3 linked regions of the Anaerosoma tenue genome follow. The protein of the gene in region 3 interacts with the protein of the main gene of each other region in a pairwise test. Links are inferred from orthologs where the notes say so. Each region holds a gene or a part of one and is shown on either strand. Other genes may lie near its edges.

The links.
Region 1: the proteins of ftsZ (region 3) and rlmN interact in binary tests that used the Escherichia coli proteins (3 or more experiments, as listed by UniProt). The link is inferred for Anaerosoma tenue from one-to-one orthologs.
Region 2: the proteins of ftsZ (region 3) and MSB02_RS00640 interact in binary tests that used the Escherichia coli proteins (3 or more experiments, as listed by UniProt). The link is inferred for Anaerosoma tenue from one-to-one orthologs.

Annotation. Positions count from the first base shown.
Region 1 is NZ_JALNTY010000002.1:318,348-321,497, reverse strand. What follows is about bases 4-2,999. They hold rlmN (23S rRNA (adenine(2503)-C(2))-methyltransferase RlmN), read right to left. Parts: upstream 2,027-2,999; coding sequence 980-2,026; downstream 4-979. Other genes in these bases: MSB02_RS06545 (multiheme c-type cytochrome), read left to right, coding at 2,724-2,999; MSB02_RS06550 (ferritin family protein), read right to left, coding at 2,019-2,519; MSB02_RS06560 (UvrD-helicase domain-containing protein), read left to right, coding at 4-1,011. Outside these bases: more of MSB02_RS06560, read left to right, coding at 1-3; more of MSB02_RS06545, read left to right, coding at 3,000-3,150.
Region 2 is NZ_JALNTY010000001.1:112,834-115,890, reverse strand. Bases 102-3,004 are described here. They hold MSB02_RS00640 (rod shape-determining protein), read right to left. Parts: upstream 2,115-3,004; coding sequence 1,089-2,114; downstream 102-1,088. Other genes in these bases: radC (RadC family protein), read right to left, coding at 2,369-3,004; mreC (rod shape-determining protein MreC), read right to left, coding at 216-1,073; mreD (rod shape-determining protein MreD), read right to left, coding at 102-219. In the rest of the region: more of mreD, read right to left, coding at 1-101; more of radC, read right to left, coding at 3,005-3,031; MSB02_RS00630 (Gx transporter family protein), read right to left, coding at 3,053-3,057. UniProt on the Escherichia coli protein: Forms membrane-associated dynamic filaments that are essential for cell shape determination. Acts by regulating cell wall synthesis and cell elongation, and thus cell shape.
Region 3 is NZ_JALNTY010000001.1:472,882-475,828, forward strand. What follows is about bases 138-2,930. They hold ftsZ (cell division protein FtsZ), read right to left. Parts: upstream 2,182-2,930; coding sequence 1,093-2,181; downstream 138-1,092. Other genes in these bases: MSB02_RS02385 (polyphenol oxidase family protein), read right to left, coding at 138-229; MSB02_RS02390 (PLD nuclease N-terminal domain-containing protein), read left to right, coding at 450-890; MSB02_RS02400 (cell division protein FtsQ/DivIB), read right to left, coding at 2,369-2,930. Outside these bases: more of MSB02_RS02385, read right to left, coding at 1-137; more of MSB02_RS02400, read right to left, coding at 2,931-2,947. UniProt on the Escherichia coli protein: Essential cell division protein that forms a contractile ring structure (Z ring) at the future cell division site. The regulation of the ring assembly controls the timing and the location of cell division.

The sequences.
Region 1 (3,150 bases), on a different replicon or contig from region 3:
TCCATCTCGGGCATCCTGCGCGGGGTCTTCGGAATGGCCGAGGGCGGGACCCTGCGGTCCGCTGAGGTACCGCTCGGCGACGGTGCGGTCATCGATGTCGAGGTCGTGCGGCCGGAGGAGTCCGCGACCGACCGCGAAACGCGCCCCGCCTCGCCCGCCGGCGGGGCCCGGGCAGACACCCGTGGCGCCGAAGGTCCGCTCGGAACGCATCAGGCAGACGCGACGACAGATCCGGTGAAGCCCGCAAGGGGTGCGAGTGTTCCACCAGCCTGCGCCCCGGTCCCACCGGTCTCGTACACGTCCCTGTCGGCGTATGAGAGATGTCCATACCACTACTACCTCACGCGTGTCGTTCGGCTCGAACCTCCTCCGCGGCCCGGGGCCACCGCCGCCCTCGATGTCGGGAGCGCGCTGCACGCCGTCTTGCAGAACGCGGGCGACGAGCATGATCTCGCACGGCTCGTCGATCGCGCCGGAGCCGCGGCGCAGCTCGACGACGCGTCCATACGCGCCGTCGACTCTGCGGCGCGAGCGTTCCTTGGATCCCCTTTGGCGGCCCGCGTCCGGGACGCCCGACGTGTCCTCCGGGAGGCGCCGTTCCTCGTGCCGCTGTCATGTACCGAGCTCGTAGGGGCGATGGACCTCGTCGCGTGGGGCGGCAGGCACGCGCTGGTGGTCGACTACAAGACCGGAGGTTCGGAGCTTGCCGAGGGCGAGGCGCGCGAAAGGTATCGTCTCCAGGCCGCGTGCTACTCCCTGGCGGCGCTGCACGCAGGCGTTTCGGAGGGAGAGGTCGTGTTCGCCGAGCTCGACCGGGGTCGCACGATCACGTTCGGGTTCTCGTCCGGTGACGAGGAGGAGTTGCGCAGGGGCATAGAGGACCTTGTGGCAGGCATCGCAGCGGCGCGCTACGAACCGCTCACCGCGTACCGGTCAGGTCTGTGCGATGCGTGCCCTGGTTTCGGCGGGCTCTGCCCGGTCAGTCGTCCTGCGCGCGATGCTTCTGCGTGAGCTGACCGCAGGCGGCCTCTATATCGGTGCCCCGCTCGATCCGGACTGAGGTCTCGATACCAGCAGCCTGGAGAAGCCCCGCGATCTCGGCCACGCGTGCCGGGTCGGGCCGCTCCGCGCCGCTGCCCTCGACCGGATTCACCGGTATGAGGTTGATGTGACACATCCACCCGCGGGCGAATGCGATGAGCGCGGAGATCTCCTGTGGAGAATCGTTGCGTCCCGCGATGACGGCGAACTCCAATGTCGGACGTCGTCCGGTTGAATCACCATAGTGGATGAGCGCCTGGCGCAATCGCGGTAGCGGCCAGCGTCGCGCGCCCGGCATGATCCCGTCACGCGTCTCCTGCACGGCGGAGTGCAGTGAGACCGCCAGGGTGAACTGCTCCTGCTCACGTGCGAACCTATCGATCCCCGGAACCACGCCGCAGGTGGAGACGGTGAGATGTCGGGCGCCGATGCCGAGGCCATCGGGCAGGTTCATCAGCCGGAGTGCCCCAAGTGTCGCCTCGTAGTTGTTGAACGGCTCCCCCTGCCCCATGGCGACCGCATTCGTCACTCGATGACCGAAGTCGCTGCCCACGAGCGCCACCTGCCAGACGATCTCTCCCGGGAGGAGGTTGCGGACGAACCCGCCCCTGCCGGTCGCGCAGAACGTGCACCCCATCACACAGCCGGCCTGCGTACTGAAGCAGACCGTCAGCCTGCCGTCAGACGGTATGCCCACGCTTTCCACGAGTACACCGTCGGCGAGTTGCCACAGGTACTTGCGTGTGCCGTCCGACGAGTGTCTGATGTCGGTCGCACTCGGAAGCGTGAGCGTCCACTCATCTGCGAGGCGGGCACGAAGTCGAGCGGGGAGATCGGTCATCGCATCGAACGAGGGCGCCGTTCGACCGTAGAGCCACGACGTGAGTTGCCGCGCCCGGTAACCCGGTTCGCCCAGGTCGGCGATCAGCGTCTCGATCCCGGCTGCGTCGAGCGACGCAACGTTGCGCATGGTCGGCTCACCCAAGGTCGTCGAGCACCTTCCGGAACGCGTCGCGATGCTGCCGCTCGTAGCCGCCCAGAGCCCTGAAGTACTGGGCGATCTGCGGATAGCCCTCCTCCTCGGCTGTCTCGGCGAACCCCGGGTACATCTCGGTGGTCTCCTGATCCTCGCCCTCCGCGGCGACGGAGAGGTTCTCCCTGGTGGAACCATACGCTCCCATGTACGCCAGGTGTCCCAGGGCGTGCGCCGTTTCCTCGGTCAGAGCGCGCTCGAACGCCTCCCGGGCGGCATCGAGTCCCTCGAGCTCGGCGATCCGCATGAACAGCGTATAGCGTCGGTTGGCCTGCGATTCACCGGCGAACGCCGCCTTGAGGTTCTCGAGCGTCTTCGACCCGCCGAGGTCGCCAGGCCCCTCGTATTCCACGAAGAACGAACGCGGCGCCCCGCACACCGGGCACTGCTCGGGCGCCGGGCCGATGTGGAAGTATCCGCATCCCTTGCATCGGTAGCTCTCCATCTCGCACTCCCTCCAGGGGGTCGGTCGGTGTCCACGGGTACCATCATACGTGTAGTACCCGGAGAGATCCCGCCTTCCATCGTGCGTTCTGTGCCGCTCAGCGGGTGCGCATCCGAATCAGCGGCGTCCTGCGGTACGTTTGTCTTGGACATGCGGCCATTCAGGCCCGCGGGGGATGAGAGGGGGCACGAGGTGAAACACAGGATGATCGTAGTGCTTGCCTTGGCCATCGCGCTCACAGTGGTTCCGTCGGCGGCGCTGGCGCTGCCATCGATGCCGAGCACGCTCTTCGAGGCGTCGGACGGCTGCGGGTGTCACGCGGCGTTCAGGGAGCAGTGGGGTGTCTCGATGCATGCGAAGGCGCTCACCGACCCGATCTACCTCTACGAACTTGAACTGGGCGAGGAGGCCACGGGCGGGGCTCTTGGACCGTTCTGCAACGCGTGCCACTCTCCGATAGCGGTGATGGCAGGGGAACTGGTGAGCCTGGATCACTCCAAGGTCTCCGACGTGGGCATGGAGGGCGTCACGTGCGACTTCTGCCATCAGGTGACCGGCACCGAGGGTGACGTGATCGGCGACACCTCCACAGCGGTCTCCGGTGACGGGGTCAAGCTGGCCAACATCCAGG
Region 2 (3,057 bases), 360 kb from region 3 along the record:
CCATGCGCCGATAGGGCCTGTCGACAGAAGATCGAGCAGCAGGCCCGCAACGAAACCCGCCGTGGCTCCCTCGGACGGCCCCTCCACGAACGCGAGGGTGATCACCACGAGGAGCAGCAGGTTCGGGGATATGCCGAACACGGCGATGTGCGGTGCGATCATCACCTGCAAGACCAGTGCGCCGAGAAGCGCACCCGCGGTCGTCCACCAGCGCGTCATTCGATCTCCCCCGGATCGGCTTCCACCACTGCACCCACGAGCACGAAGACCTCCTCGATGGAACCGATCGGCACGCGAGAGGCCACGTTGATGCGCGGATACAGCTCTCCGTGACGATCATCGACCGAGATCACGTCGCCCACGACGATGCCGCCGGGGTACACCCCGCCGAGCCCGCTCGTGATCACCACGTCACCCTCGACAGGCAGGTACGCCCGGTCCACGAAGTCAAGCGACAGGGACCCGTCGAGCGACCCACGGACGACGCCCGGTGTGCGCGTGGACTGCACGATCACGGACACACCGCTCTGCTGGTCGCTGATCAGACGTACCGTGGCCGAGTTCGAGGACACATCGGCCACCTGGCCAACGAGCCCCTGCGCGGCGATGACCGGCATACCGGGCTCGACGTCATCGTCCGACCCGCGGTCGATGACGATGACACCCTCCCAGATGCTCACCGGACGGCGGATGACCTCGGCGCCGAGCTTGGCGAACTTGCGCTCCTCGGCGAAGTCCACGAGGGCGCGGAGGCGTTCGTTCTCCTGACGCGCCTCCTCCAGCTCGGCGAGCCGGGCCCGCAGCTCCTCGTTCTGCTGCTCGAGCGCCAGAACGCGCTCCCGCGATGCGCCGACGTCCTCGAAGTAGTCGCCCACCGCGCGCACCGGCGAGGTGATGATCGTCCCCAGACGCGCGATCGGAGAGGTGACCTCGAGCGTGACCCGACGGGCAGTGTGGAGCAGACCGGCGTCGCTCTCACGGAAGTACATCGTGAGCATCACCAGTGAGATCGCCACCAGGACGATGAGGAGTATCGGTTTGCGCCGTCTCGGCTCGGACTGCCCGATGCGCATGAGCGTCCTCCGCCGCTAGTGGGAGACTGTCAGGACTTTCTTCAGGACGTCGATCTCCTCGAGCGCCTGCGCCGAGCCCAACACCACGTTGATGAGCGCATTCTCCGACACATGCACCGGCATGCCGGTCTCGGCGCGAAGGCGCTCATCCAGCGACCTGAGCAGTGCGCCGCCACCGGTGAGCACGATGCCGTACTCCATGATGTCGCTGGCGAGCTCCGGCGGCGTCTTCTCGAGCGTCCACTTGATCGCCTGGATGATGGCGAGCGTGGGCTCCTCGATGGCCGTGCGCACCTCTTCCGAGGACACCTGGAAGGTGCGCGGCAGCCCGGTGGTGAGATCCCGGCCCCGCACCTCTACGTCGAGCTCCTCGGTAAGCGGGAACGCGGATCCGATCTCGAACTTGATCTCCTCGGCCGTGCGTTCGCCTATGAGGACGTTGTACTCCCGTTTGATGTGGGAGATGATCGACTCGTCGAACTCGTCGCCGCCGATGCGGATCGACTCGGCAACGACGATCCCGCCGAGCGAGATGACCGCCACCTCCGTCGTGCCGCCGCCGATATCCACGACCATGTTCCCCGTGGGTTCCTGGATCGGGAGACCGGCGCCGATCGCCGCCGCCATCGGCTCCTCGATCAGGTACGCGCTGCGGGCTCCGGCGGTCATCGTGGCTTCGAACACGGCCCGCTTCTCGACCTCGGTGACCCCTGATGGGACGCACACGACGACGCGCGGCTTGGGTTGCCACGGGAAGCGCTTCACACGCGTCTTGCTGATGAAGTACCGGAGCATCGCCTCGGTGACCTCGAAGTCGGCAATGACGCCGTCCTTGAGGGGCCGGATCGCCACGATGCTTCCCGGCGTACGGCCAAGCATCCGCTTGGCGTCAACACCAACGGCGAGCACGCGTTTGGTGTCGCGCTCAACGGCGACCACCGACGGCTCTATGAGGACGATCCCCCGGCCGCGGACGGACACGAGTGTGTTGGCGGTCCCGAGATCGACCGCCATATCTCCGCCCCACGAGTCGAAGAACATATCCAGAAGCGACAAGTCGCTGCTCCTCTCACAGCGGCCGAGGGATGCGGGAGCGACCCCCGGAGCCGCGTTCACATCGTGCGCGCACGACTAGATATGCGGCGCAACCGCATATCCCGAGAGAGTGTAGCAGAGATATCCCCCGCGGGCATCACGACAAGCGGTTGCGGTTCGATAACACCGCAGGTAGATGCGGGTGTCGCGCACCCGCGCTCCCGCCGGAGCGGTGCTATCGGGCCACGCCACGGCGCCGCTCACATGAGTCCGAGGTCGCGTAGGCTCGTGTGGTCGCCCCCGTCTCCGATGACGACGTGATCCAGCACCTCGATGCCGAGGACATCCCCCGCCTTCACCAGCCGACGCGTGAGTTGGATGTCCGCGCCGGACGGGGTGGGGTCACCGCTCGGGTGGTTATGGACCACCACCACCGACGCGGCCGATACCTTGACGGCCTCCTTGAACAGCTCGCGGGGATGGACGATCGACGCGTTCAGGCTGCCGACCGACACTTCTATCGTGCGCAGCAGCTGGTTCTTCGTGTTGAGCGCGAGCGCCCAGAAGTGCTCGCGATCCGATCCGCGAAACTGCGGCGCACACAGCCGTACAACGTCATCCGGCCGTGAGACGACCGGGCGCACGTGCGGGCTCCGCAGCGATGCCCGACGTCCGAGCTCCAGGGAACCAAGCAGCCGGGCAGCGGCCGCGGGACCTATGCCGTGCTGGGAGCACAGGTCTTCGGCGCTCGCCCGCCACAGGCCGTCGGGCATCGGGTGGTGCTCAAGGAGCGTCCGCGCGGCCGACCCCTCACGGCACCCGAGGACCAGTGCCAGCAGGTCCGCGTCGGATACTGCGTCCGGACGGCCGCACAGCACCAGTTCACGTGCCTGTGGCCCCATACCCACCAATCGTGGCGCCACCGCGCCTCCTCCCCCGTCACATCACC
Region 3 (2,947 bases):
TCAGCGCACTCCGGAGCGCATCGATGCCTATCGAGCCGAGCAGACGGGTCCGGTTCATGTCCACGAGCGCCGGCTCGTCCCCCACGTGGCCGGCGAGGTCGAGTGACGCGTACGCCCCCTTGCTCACGCCTCCGCCGCGCTCGGAGAAGGCGATGCCGACCCCGCACCGGGCGAACAGGTCTGGCACCGTATGGATCGCGATACCGTCCCGTTCGACGCGTTCGAACACCGTTCGTACCCCTTCCCGGCCGCACGTCGGTCGCACAGCCCCGCGCGACCCTTTTCGGCTAGTCAAACCGTCACCTATCCGTCACACTCTATCGCAGGACGCGGGCCGCACACCCGTCTCCTGCACGATAGTCTATGACTGCTCGCCGAGGGGGGTGATGCATATGAAGCGGTCATTCTCGTTTTCCGCGGCACTTGGAACCGCTGCCTACGTTCTCACTATGGCGGCACCGGCTCTCGCACAGGACTACTACAGCAGCGGTGAGGACGCGGCCGCAGGCGCTGTCGCGTGCGGTATCTGGGCATGCATCATGATCCCGGCGGTCCTTCTTGGCGTCTTCAACATCTGGATGCTCATCGACGCCATCCTCCGCCAGGAGCACGAGTACCCCAACTCCACCGGCAACTCCAAGCTGATCTGGATCCTGCTGCTCGTGTTCGTCGGCTTCATCGCGGCCGTCGTCTACTACTTCATGGTCTTCAAGAAGATCAAGCGTGGTAAGGGCGGACAGCCTCCTATGGCAGGGCCCACCGGCGGCTACCAGCCCCCGGCTCCCCCCGCGGCACCTCCGGCGCCTCCGGCGGCTCCCACGCCGCCCCCGGCGCCAGCGCCCCCCGCTCCGCCGGCGCCTCCCGCGCCGCCAGCACCTCCCGCGGAGTAAGGGACGAACGTCGTCTCCCGTCCGGCACGGACTCGCGCCGGACGAGCGAAGGCCCCGCCCGGCATCGGGCGGGGCCTTCGACGTAGACGGCAGCATGACCACCCTCGTCGCCTGTAACGGGGGCCGCCGTGTGACGAGCGCTCGACTCGTCACACGGCGGCCTGAACATCACGGGTCGTGCTCGTGCACGGCCCGGGTGTCTCTAGTAACTCCGGCGCTTCAGGAACGCGGGGATATCGAGATCGTCCTCCTGTGCGCTCGCGGGCAGGTCGAACGTCGGGATGCGTGGTCCTTCATCCTCGGTCAGCGCGTTCTCGAACTCCATCGTCTCCTGCTTCTTGCGCTGGCCGAAGCCGGTGGCGATGACCGTCACTCGGATCTCATCCATCATCGAGTCGTCGATCACGGCGCCGAAGATGATGTTCGCATCAGGGTGCGCCGCGGCCTGCACGACCTCGGCCGCCTCGTTGACCTCGAACAGTCCAAGGTCGCTGCCGCCCGAGATGGACAGAAGCACGCCGTTCGCTCCCTCGATGCTCGACTCCAGGAGCGGGCTGGCGATGGCCGCCTTCGCGGCCTCGTGAGCTCGGTTGTCCCCAGTGGCCACTCCGATGCCCATGAGCGCCGTCCCGGCATCCTTCATGATGGTCCGAACATCAGCGAAGTCGAGGTTGATCAGACCGGGAACCGTGATCAGGTCGGTGATGCCCTGGCAGCCCTGACGGAGGACGTCGTCCGCGATCCGGAACGCATCCAGGATGGACGTCTTCTTCTCCGCAACCTGGAGCAGCCGGTCGTTGGGGATGATGATCAGCGTGTCTACGTGATCCCGGAGGCGCTTGATGCCTTCCTCGGCCTGGATCGCACGCTTGCGGCCCTCGAACGCGAACGGCCTCGTCACAACGGCCACGGTGAGGGCGCCGATCTCCTCCTTGGCGATCTCGGCGATCACCGGCGCCGCACCCGTACCCGTACCGCCACCTTCACCAGCGGTGATGAAGACCATGTCGGCGCCCTGCAGCGCTTCCTTGATCTCCCCGCGATTCTCCTCCGCGGCGTTGAGGCCCACGTCGGGATCCGCTCCGGCGCCCAGCCCCTTGGTGAGGCCCACACCCACGTGAACGGTGTAGTCGGCATCGGACATCAACAGGGCCTGCATGTCAGTGTTCACCGCGATGAACTCGACACCCTTGACCCCGGCCTCGACCATCCGGTTGACGGCGTTCGTCCCGCCACCACCCACGCCGACGACCTTGATGACCGCCAGGTAGTTCGCCCCCGTCTCAAGCATCATGAGCCTCCTGAGCTGCCCGTTCTTCCTATAGCCTAAGCCTATACTTGACGTTTACTGTATCTGGGCAAAGGTCAATCTTCACACGAACCTTATACTAAACGCAAGGGGTTTGCAACGAGAATCTTCGTCATCTCGGGCCGCATCCCGCACGCGGACAGGATCTCGCCAACCCACGCTCGTACGCTCAGTCGGTGATGCCCCGTGAGATCGGACGCTCGAGCGAACGGACATCGATGAACACCACGCCGCTCCCCTGCTCTCGCATGATCTGCAGAGCGAGCGCCGACTTCTCGGTGAGCTGTTCGGCCCGCCCCAGCATCACCTCCACGTTCGCCTCCGTGAGCAGCGCGGTCTCCTCGGGGCTGGGGGCCGAGACCATGGCCGTCATCTCGAGCAGCTCCGGCGATATGCCCTTCAAGATCGCGAGTGCGTTCTTCACCGCTTCGGAGCCGGTCACCTCACCGGCAACCGGCTCGAACTGCACCACGTCGCGTATCACCGGCAACGACGTTCCGGTGTCCGGGATAGACTCGCCCAGCACTCGCCCCGCGCGATCGACCGACCAGAACGTCACGCCTGCGTCCACCATGGCGAACCGCTCGCGCTCCTCTACGCTGATCAGGAGCGTCGAGGGAAAGAGCCGCATGATATCCGCCTCGGCTACCCATGGCACCTGTCTCAGTCGCTCTATGACACCGTCCGCGTCGATGTTCAGGAGTGTCGCGTCCTCATCCACAGCGGCGATGGCGACCACCTCCTGCTC